One region of the Paenarthrobacter sp. NPDC018779 genome, then DNA from elsewhere that is predicted to be linked to it. Evidence: riboswitches for the same ligand, from Rfam matches in the RefSeq annotation. Region 1 holds a riboswitch; the other holds the start of a gene.
The links. Region 1 has a riboswitch for S-adenosylmethionine ahead of ACH488_RS06760 (hypothetical protein). Riboswitches for the same ligand answer to the same signal wherever they lie in the genome.

Region 1 (5,263 bases):
GCACGGCGAATATCCAACCGGTGTGCCGTCGTCGTTCGTGGCCAGGAACTTGTAGGAATCGCTCGTGAAGGCCGGCGGGGCAGGTGAGGCGAGCGGAGCATCGGCCTCTTCCATCCCGGGCGGGGGAGCGTTGAGGGCGCGGGCCGGGATGCGCGTGCCTTGTCCGGCTTGTTGGGAGTTGGGCAGGGCGGCACCCGGGATCAGGGCCGTGATGCGTGGATCGCCGTGCAGGAAACCGCTGACCAGGACTGCCACCACAGCGGCAACCGCCGCCATGACCAGGCCGAGGAGCAAACGCAGCGCCTTGCCGGCAGGGCGGGGTTCGTGCGCAGGCGACTCCCCATGCTCGGTGTCCACGGTTCTCCATTCCTCAGGCCCCGTTCACGCAGGCAGCGCAGAGGACGAACCAACATTACGGGACCGGGGTGGCCCCGTCTATTCATGCCGGCGAAGCCTAGACGATCACCGCTCCGAAGAGGAGGCCCAATCCATAGGTGGCAGCTGCGGCGCCGAGGCCGATGGCCAGCTGGCGGAGGCCGCGGCTCAGGGGAGAGGTTCCGGAGAGCAGCCCGACGACGGCGCCCGTCGCCAGCAGCGCGACGCCCACCAAGGCGCCGGAGAGGATCAGCGCGCTCCAGCCCACCACGCCGAAGACGAACGGCAGGATGGGCACGATGGCGCCGGAAGCGAAGAAGCAGAAGCTGGAAAGCGCCGCGCCCCATGCCGAACCGACCGTCTCATGCTCGTCCTCGACTTCTTCCTTTTCAGGTTGCAAGGACAAGCTCGGATCGCAGTCGCAACTGAAGAGTCCCAGCCTCTCGGCGGCGCGGTGTTCAGCAGCTTCCCGGGTCATGCCCCGCGCCAGGTACACCAGGACGAGTTCGTTGTGCTCCACGTCCAAGGACGGTGCGGCAGCCAACGTGGCCTGGGTGGGAAGGGTGGCGTTGAGCAGTTCCCGCTGCGACCGGACGGACACGTACTCGCCGGCACCCATGGACAGCGCACCCGCCAGCAGGCCGGCAACGCCACTCATCAGCACCACGGCACTGGAAACGCCCGTCGCGGCCATGCCCATCACCAGGGAAAGGTTGCTGACCAGGCCGTCGTTGGCGCCGAAAACCGCGGCGCGGAACGTGCCGGACAACCTGTTGCGGCCACGGGTTGCGAGGCCGCGGACAACTTCCTCGTGGATTTGCTCGTCGGCCACCATTGCGGGCGTGGCGTACGGGTCGGTGCCGTAGGGGGAGCGCCCCTCGGCACGTTGGGCCAAGGCGAGGACGAAGACGGAGCCGAAGTGCCGCGCGAGGAAACCGAGGAGCCGGCTGCGTGCCGACGCCGCCTTGGGCATTCCGGCGTGTTCCCCGAGCAGCTTGAGCCAGTGGGCCTCGTGCCGGCCTTCCGCTTCTGCCAGGGCAAGGAGGATCTGGCGCTCCTCACCGTCGCGGCGTTGGGCGAGTTCGCGGTAGACGGCGGCCTCGGCCCGTTCGTCTGCCAGGTACTGCCGCCAGCGCCGGACGTCCGACTGCGTGGGTGTTCGCGAGGGTTCTTCTTCGGGCCGGGAGTCCGGAGCGGGGCTCGACGGACCGTGGGATTCCTGGTGCTGTTGCACTGTTTCTCCTGGGCTTGATGGGACGGTTACGGCCCCTTTGCACCGCCCACTGTACCGCCTATTTCCGGGGATTTTTGGCTGGTATTCCTTAACAGGAATGTTCGGCATGCCTTAATTCCGAACCCTGGTGCAGCGGTGCTGCGGCCGCCGGCGACCCTCCCTTGACCCCTTCTTGAGGCGGTGCTCAGATGGATAGACAGGGGCGGGGCACTCCCCGCACATCGGTCAGTGGACCGCCTGGTGCGGCCCGTCGGACGGAGGTTGCAGCATGAGCACCGAATCACATCCCCACCACCCGGAACGGGCAACCATCGAGTCGGATCCGGCCTACGACTACAACGAGGACCAGGAAGTCGATGAGGCTTGGGCAGAGGAAGGCGAGGTGGCGGACGACGACGAGCGCATTGTGCCGCTCGATGAGGCCGAGGAAGAATTCCGCGGCGACGGCGACGAATCCTAGGCAGCCGGCACCAGGCTGAAGTGCCGCTCGCGCCCGGCAGCACGTCCGACGGCGGCAACGGTCACCGTCAGCGTTTGCGACGCGAAACACCAGCGCGTGGCGCGGACGGAGCGTGCCAACGCCGCGGCGAGGAGCCGGGGCTCAGGGTGGTGAAAGCGTTCGGTGCGGCCGCGCGCGACAATGATCACCGTGCCGTGGACGATGTCAACCACGGGAATCACCCGGACTGTCGGGGAAGGGGTTTCGGTGGCGCTGGCTTGGACGGGGCTGGCGTTGACCAAGGCCGCTTGGGATGTGCCCGCTTGGACCGTGGTTTCAGTTTGGTACGGCAAGGACTGCTCCTTGGTGGGAGTGCTCTTGCCCGCTCGGTTGTCTCTGGTCCGGGGCGGGCCGCTTCCTCATCCGAACCACCCGTGAACATGGGGTTGGTGCGTGGCCAGTCGGAGCTTGGCGCCACATCTCTTGAAGCTGCGTCCTATCCTAATGCCTCCCCTTTGTGGGGCCTGCTTGGCGTGCTCTGCGGGGGCGAATGAGCGCAGAGCGGGCCCCGCAACGGGGGTAGGTGTGTTGTGGAAGCCGGGGACTACGCAAACGGCGACGCCACCCCGCGAAGGGTGGCGCCGCCGTCGTGCATTGCCGAGGTGGCCACTGTGTGGCCGGACTTCAGGCCTTGTGGCTGCTGACCGGGTGGGCGTCCAGCGGGAGTTCATCCGAGATGGCTCCTGCAACCCGCTTGTCCCATGCCGCGCGGACTGCGGCATCGGTGGGCGGAGTGAGCAGTGAGATCACCACGAAGGTCACGAAGGAAGCTCCGAGGCCCCAGTAGATGGGATCGTTCGCGTAGACGCCGTCGGCGCTCTCGATCACACCCGTTGCGAAGAGGATCAGCAGGACCAGGGTGAGGACCGAGCCCACGGCCATGGACCAGGCTGCCGCAATGCCGGTACCGCGCTTCCACACAAGGCCGCCGAGGATGGCGACGAGGAGGCCGCCTACCAGGATGTCGTAGGCGATGGTGAGGGCAACAACAACGTCCTGGGCCGCCATGGAGATCAGCACTGCCAGGACGCCGAGGCCGAGGACCCAGTAGCGGTTCGCCTTGACGTCGTGCTCTGGGTTTTCCGTGTCGTCGGTGTTGATGGTCTTGCCGAACCAGCTGGCGACAAACGGGACAACGTCTGCGCGGGCCACCGTGGCTGCGGCAATGAGCGCACCGGACGCGGTGGACATCATTGCGGCGACGGCTGCTGCCATGACCAAGCCACCGATGCCGATGGGCAGGATGTGGGTTGCCACCTCGGCGTAGACAACGTCCTTGCCGAGGTTTGCCACGTCGATGTCCGGCAGGGCAACGCGTGCGGCGAGGCCGATCAGGGCGCCGGCCACACCGTAGAGGATGCAGTACACCCCGGCGGTCGCGCCGCCCCAGCGTGCAACCGTGGGGGTCTTTGCTGTGAAGACGCGCTGCCAGATGTCCTGGCCGATGAGGAGGCCGAGCGTGTACACCACGAAGTACGTGATGATGGTCTGCAGGCCGATGCCGTCGATCTGGAAGAAGCTCTGGTCAACGCGCTGGCGGATGCCGTCCAGGCCACCGGCGGCGTTCATGACGAACGGCAGCATCAGCAGGAAGATGCCAACGGTCTTGATGATGAACTGCACCTGGTCCGCGAGGGTGATGGACCACATGCCACCGATGGTGGAGTAGACAAGCACGATCGCGCCGCCCACGGCGATGGCCAGCCAGCGTTCCCAGTCGAAAAGGACCACGAAGATGGTGGCGTAGGCGCCGGTGGAGGTTGCGCAGAGCATGAGGGTGTAGGCAAGCATGACGATGCCGGAGGTCTGGGTGGCCTTGCTTCCATAGCGGAGGCTGAGCATCTGCGAGACCGTGTAGATCTTCAGGCGCTGGATGGTGCCGGCGAACAGCAGGCTCAACAAGAGGACGCCTGCGCCGATGGCCACCACGAGCCACATGCCGGAGATGCCGAATTTGTAGCCCAGGCCAACGCCGCCAACGGTGGATGCGCCACCCAGGACAACTGCGGCCATGGTGCCGGTGTAGAGGAACGGTCCCAGGCGGCGGCCGGCCACCAGGAAGTCGCTGTTGTTCTTGGTGCGGGACTTGCCCCACCAACCGAACGCCAGCATGGCAAGCAAATACACCACCACAATGGCGATGTTGATGAACGAAGAGTCCATGAGTGGCTCCTTGGAGCTGATGCACGGAGGTTGGGGTATTCGACGATACTCCTGCAGGGCGTCGAAGTCTCTGTGCTGACGAACGGAGGTTGGACTTGTGTTGTGTGCCTCACAGACAACACTTGTTGCCTATGAGGATATGTTGTGATGGGAGTAACAGTCAAGGTGGTTTGGTCATGGTTCCGCGGATTCTGGCTCTTTGCTGTGGCTCTACGGCTACTATTGGCTCCAATGACAGGGCCTCACGGACGGGCCTGAAAGGTTTTGTGAATGAAGGCTCTACCCGTTGAACCCAGCAATGTTCCCGTTGCCATCGGTTCCAGAATCCGTGCAGCCCGGCAGGCGCAGCGGCTTACCATCGAGCAGGTTGCAGATGCCACGGGCCTGACCAAAGGCTTCCTTAGCAGGGTGGAGCGGGACCTCACTTCACCGTCGGTGGCCTCGCTGGTGACGTTGTGCCAGGTGCTGTCCGTGTCTGTTGGCGACCTGTTCGCCGCCCCCGAAACCCACCTGACCCGGCGCGACGACGGTCCGCGCATTTCCCTGGGCGGCCAGGGCATTGTTGAGCGGCTGCTCACGGCGCGTTCCGAGCGCAGGCTCCAAATCCTCCAGGCAACCATCGAGCCGCGGGGGCGTGGCGAAAACGAACTCTATGCCGTGGACTGCGATGTTGACGTGCTGCACGTCGTCAAAGGCAGGATCAAGCTGATCCTGACCAACGAGGAATATGACCTCGAAGAGGGGGATACCCTTTCCTTCCCGGGCCGCGAGCCCCATACCTGGATCAACCCCACGGATGAGACGGTGGAGGTGCTCTGGGTCCTGGTGCCCGCGGCGAGCCGCTAAGCCTGCGCGAAATGACAGTTAATGCCAATGTTTTGGGGAAACATTGGCATTAACTGTCATCTCGGGGTGTGGTTAGCCCACGTGCACCCAGGGGCGGCGTGTGATGTCCGCTTCGGCTTCCCTCAGCACTTCCCGGGTGACAGGTG
Region 2 (5,263 bases), on a different contig from region 1:
CAGGCATTGCGCACCTCCGGGGCCACGAGACAGACCGCCTTGCCGCCCTTGTGGCCGAAATCAACCGACTCGGCGGGAACGCCGAAGAGACGGCCGACGGCCTCATCATCCACCCGGCCACCCTGCATGGCGGTGTAGTCCACAGCTATGCCGACCACCGCATGGCCACGGCCGGGGCCATCCTGGGCCTCGCCGTTGAGGGCGTTCAAGTGGAGGACATCGCAACGACGTCGAAGACCATGCCGGAGTTCCCGCAGATGTGGGAATCCATGCTGGGCCGGACCCCGGTGGAGGCTTCATCGGGCGGGGCCACGAACTGACCATGGGCCGCGACGCACGCTCCTGGGACGAATCTGACGTACGGATCCGGCCCAACAAGAAGGGTTCACGCCCCCGCACCAAGGACCGGCCCAGCCACGACGACGCCGTGATCGGCAGGATCATCACGGTGGACCGCGGCCGCTATACCGCCGTGGTTGGTGAGGACACCGACAATGAGCGCGTGGTCATCGCCGCACGTGCCCGCGAACTGCGCCGGAACCCGGTGGTCCCGGGTGATTTCGTGGCACTCGTGGGTGATGTTTCCGGTGGCCCGGACACCCTCGCCCGGCTGGTCCGCGTCGAGGAACGCCGGACGCTCCTGCGCCGCAGCGCGGACGACACCGATCCCATCGAGCGCGTGGTGGTGGCCAACGCGGACCAATTGGTGGTGGTGGTGGCAGCAGCCAACCCGGAGCCCCGCACCGGCTTCATCGACCGCGCCCTGGTGGCAGCGTACGACGCCGGCATCGAGCCGCTGCTCCTCGTCACCAAGGCGGACGTCAAGGATCCTGCCGAACTGTTGGCCAATTACCTCAGCCTCGACTTTCCGGTCATCATCAGCCGCACGGCGGATTCGCAGGCCTCCGGCATCGACGCACGTTCAGACGACGGGCTCTCCGCACGTTTGGACAGCGACGCCGTCTCCCGCCTGCGTTCCCACCTCGACGGCAAGGTGACCGTCATGCTGGGGCACTCGGGCGTCGGCAAATCCACCATGGTCAATGCCCTCACAGGTGCCGAACGGGCAACCGGCGGGGTCAATGCCGTCACAGGCCGCGGACGCCACACCTCGTCCTCTGCCTTGGCCCTCAAACTGGCGGACGCTCCTTCCGGCAGTTGGATCATCGACACCCCGGGCATCCGTTCGTTCGGCCTGGCCCACGTGGACGCGGACCGCATCCTGCATTCCTTCCCCGACCTGGAGCCTGGCACGGAAGCCTGCGACCGCGGCTGCAAGCATGACGCCAGTGCAGTGAACTGCGGGCTGGACGAGTGGGTCAACCAAGGCAACGCCGGCCCCTCAGGCGTAGCCCGGCTGGCTTCGCTCAGGCGCCTGCTCGGTGCCGACCCCCGCCTGGAGGCCAAGGAAACCAAGGAATTGGGCATCGTCAACTGAAGGTCGGAGCCCCACCTCCCCCGGCGCGTGAACGATTCGCGATAGTTTGGTGGCATGACCCAACCCGTTTCCAGCTACAACGATGACTTGCGATTGGCCCATGTCCTGGCCGATTCCGTGGACGCCCAGACCATGGACCGGTTCAAGGCCCTGGACCTGCAGATCGAAACCAAACCCGACCTGACGCCGGTCACGGATGCGGACAAGGCCGCCGAGGAAGCCATCCGCGGACAGTTGTCCCGTTCACGCCCCCGCGATGCCGTCCTCGGCGAGGAATTCGGAAGCAGCGGCCACGGTTCGCGGCGCTGGGTCATCGACCCCATCGACGGCACCAAGAATTTCGTCAGGGGCGTCCCCGTGTGGGCAACCCTGATCGCCCTGATCGACGAAGGCGAACCGGTGGTGGGCGTGGTCAGCGCACCAGCCTTGGGCAAGCGCTGGTGGGCGGCCAAAAGCATGGGCGCCTACATGGGCCGCTCGTTGGCCTCGGCCACCCGGCTGAAGGTTTCCAACGTTTCCACGCTCGCGGACGCGTCCATGTCCTACTCGAGCCTCTCCGGCTGGAAGGAACGCGGCAACCTTGACGAGTTCCTCGGCCTCACCGAGGACATTTGGCGCACGCGCGCCTACGGGGACTTCTGGTCCTACTGCCTGGTGGCCGAAGGCGCCGTGGACATCGCCTGCGAGCCCGAACTGAACCTCTATGACATGGCGGCGCTCGTACCGATCGTCACGGAGGCCGGTGGCAGGTTCACTTCCCTGGAAGGTGAGGATGGCCCCTTCGGCGGAAACGCACTGGCAACCAACTCGATCCTGCACTCCGAGGTCCTGAAGCGCCTCAATCCGGGAATCGACGATCTCCTCTGAATTTTCGACGGCGGGCACCTCCCCTGGGAGGTGCCCGCCGCACTTTATTCGCCAAAACTGCCATTTCCGCATCCTTCGTAACAATGTGCTTAACAAAGTGGACGGCTTTGTGTCCGGCGTGCGGGGTGCCTTAATGTCTACTACAGGTCACGAGTGCCAGCGCTAAACCCCGGTTTGCTGGCCGGCAACCCTCCATTCGCGGTGGGGTGCCCCGGGTGACGACCAGGCCGGTCCGGAACGGATGCGGCAAGCGCGGATCCCCCGCAAGGGGGTCCCTCTTGAGTGAGGTCCCATGAGCACTGTTACGTTCGAATCCACCGTCCTTCCCACTGTGACGCAGGAAGCCGCGGCCGCCAGGCCCCTTGCCGCGGTGACTGGCGCAGAACTGCAGGCCCCGCTGATCCAAGGCGGCCACGTCCGCTACGCCAACCTCGACTACGGAGCTTCCGCACCGGCGCTGACCATCGTGTCCGCGTACCTGAATGAGGTCCTGCCGTACTACGCGAGCGTGCACCGCGGTGCCGGCTTCGCTTCCCAAATCAGCACGTCGGTCTATGAAAACTCCCGCGACATCGTGCGCGACTTCGTCGGCGGACGCCCCGACGACTCCGTCATCTTCACCCGCAACACCACCGACTCCCTGAACCTGCTGGCCGGCTGCCTTCCGCAGATCGACGGTACGCCAACCGGCGAGGTCCTGTACCTGGACATCGAACACCACGCCAACCTGCTGCCGTGGCAGGGCGTACCGCACCGCAGCGTCGTGGCCGCTTCCACTCTTGCTGCGACCATCGCCAACCTGCGCCACGAGCTGGCCCAAGGCGGAGTCTCCCTGCTCGCAGTCACCGGCGCCTCCAACGTGACAGGTGAAATCCTGCCCATCGCGGAACTGGCCTCCCTTGCCCACGAATTCGGTGCCCGCATCGTGGTTGACGCTGCCCAGCTCGCACCGCACCGCCGGATCAACATCGCCGAAGCTGACGTGGACTACGTGGTCTTCTCCGGCCACAAACTGTACGCACCCTTCGGTGCCGGCGTAGTAGTAGGCCGTCCCGATTGGCTCGACGCCGGAACGCCGCACCTTGCCGGCGGTGGCGCAGTCCGTGAAGCCCGTCTGGACTCCGTCAGTTGGGCGACGGGTCCGGCCCGCCATGAAGGTGGATCCCCCAACGTCCTCGGCGCCGCCACCTTGGCCCGGGCCACGCAGGTCCTGGCCGGCCTTGACCAGCAAGCCTGGCACGACCACGAGGCCGCCATCCGCTCCTTCCTTGTGGAGGGCCTGCAGGCCATCGATGGGGTCACCGTCCACCAGATCTTCAGCGATTCCACGGACACCATCGGCGTGGTCAACTTCTCGGTGGAGGGATTCGACGCCGGCCTGGTTGCCGCCTACCTGTCCGCGGAACACGGAGTGGGCCTTCGCGATGGCCGGTTCTGCGCACACCCGCTCCTCAAGCGCCTGGGCCTGCCGTCCGGTTCCCTTCGCGCCAGCTTCGGCGTGGGCTCCCGGCTGGAGGACGCTGCCCGGCTGCTCAAGGGAATCCAGGAGCTGAAGGGTACCGGGTTGGGCTGGGACTACGTGGTGGACGAGGGCCGCTGGGTTCCCGCGAACGACCACCGCAGCTACCCCGAATGGGCCCCCAACACTCCAGGTACCGCGGGCGCTGCTCCCTGCACCGTGGACTGACCTCACTTTGCCGGAACCCGGCCAGCCCTGCCTTGCTGTAAATTCGTAGGGTATTTCCGGCGTTCGCGGTAAAGGAGTCTGTACACACCATGCGGTCCCAAGGCCCTTCCAGCGGTACGCGACAACCCGGCGGTCCCAAGCTGCACGCGGTCCGGCGCAAGGAACTGGGGCAAAGTTTCCAGGATGGCGGCGAGCACTACCATGTGGTGCGTCCCGGCTACCCTGCAGACTCCGTGGATTGGCTCCTTCCTGCCGGAGCGAAGTCCGCGGCCGACATCGGCGCGGGCACGGGGAAATTCACCACGCTGCTCGTGGACCGCGGCCTTGAGGTGGCCGCCGTCGATCCTTCCACGGACATGCTGGCGCAGTTGCGCCTGTCGTGCCCCAAGGTCAATGCGTTGGAGGGCACCGCCGAGGCGAGCGGACTGGCGGACTCAGCTTTCGACGTCGTCAGTGTTGCCCAGGCCTGGCATTGGTGCGATCCCGTCAAAGCCAGCACGGAAATCGCCCGGGTGCTCCGTCCGCATGGCGTCCTGGGCCTGATCTGGAACCAATTGGATACTTCCGTCCCCTGGGTGCACCGCCTTTCACGCATCATGCATGCCGGCGACGTACACAAACCGGGCTTCCGGCCGGCCATCGGTCCGGAGTTCACCGGTTTGGAATGCCATGTCACCCATTGGGAGGACCCGGTGTCCCCCGAGGACATCATGGAATTGACCAAGTCGCGCAGCTATTACCTTCGAGCCAACGAGGCTACCCGTGCCAAGGTCATGGGAAACCTGGAGTGGTACCTCTACGAACACCTCGGCCACGCCCCTGGCCAAACCCTGGCCCTGCCGTACGTGACGCAGACGTGGCGGGCCCGCAAGGCCTGAGGCGCCCTGCCACGGTAGGCTTGGAGCGTGAAGACCAGTACGCCCTCCTCCTCGATCGAGGACTACGTCAAGGTCATCTACTCCTTCACTGAGTGGCAGGACAAGCCCATCACGTCCTCCCAGCTGGCCCAACGGCTGGGCGTAGCCAATTCCTCGGTGTCCGAAATGGTGCGCAAGCTCAAGGACCAAGGCCTGGTGGACCACCAGCCCTACAGCGCCATCCGCCTGACGCCCGACGGCATGCGTCTGGCCTTGGCCATGGTGCGGAGGCACCGGCTCATCGAGACGTACCTTGTGGAGGAACTCGGCTACCGCTGGGACGAGGTCCACGACGAAGCGGAAATGTTGGAGCACGCAGTCTCGGACACCTTCATTGAACGCATGTCCGCCAAG

Region 2: linked by a shared signal. The riboswitch ahead of ACH488_RS03740 (aminotransferase class V-fold PLP-dependent enzyme) and the one ahead of ACH488_RS06760 (hypothetical protein) in region 1 are both predicted to bind S-adenosylmethionine.

What each region holds. Positions count from the first base shown of each region.
Region 1 covers NZ_JBIRZS010000004.1:104,541-109,803, reverse strand. The annotation lists gene ACH488_RS06775 (matrixin family metalloprotease) at 1-300, opposite strand, end outside; gene ACH488_RS06770 (VIT1/CCC1 family protein) at 455-1,609, opposite strand; gene ACH488_RS06765 (hypothetical protein) at 1,878-2,069, shown strand; gene ACH488_RS06760 (hypothetical protein) at 2,066-2,401, opposite strand; SAM riboswitch class IV at 2,418-2,537, opposite strand; gene ACH488_RS06755 (sodium:solute symporter) at 2,733-4,271, opposite strand; gene ACH488_RS06750 (helix-turn-helix domain-containing protein) at 4,542-5,117, shown strand; gene ACH488_RS06745 (APC family permease) at 5,190-5,263, opposite strand, start outside.
Region 2 covers NZ_JBIRZS010000002.1:307,310-312,572, reverse strand. The annotation lists gene aroA (3-phosphoshikimate 1-carboxyvinyltransferase) at 1-320, shown strand, start outside; gene ACH488_RS03750 (ribosome small subunit-dependent GTPase A) at 323-1,438, shown strand; gene hisN (histidinol-phosphatase) at 1,493-2,305, shown strand; SAM riboswitch class IV at 2,451-2,564, shown strand; gene ACH488_RS03740 (aminotransferase class V-fold PLP-dependent enzyme) at 2,598-3,992, shown strand; gene ACH488_RS03735 (class I SAM-dependent methyltransferase) at 4,082-4,870, shown strand; gene ACH488_RS03730 (metal-dependent transcriptional regulator) at 4,898-5,263, shown strand, end outside.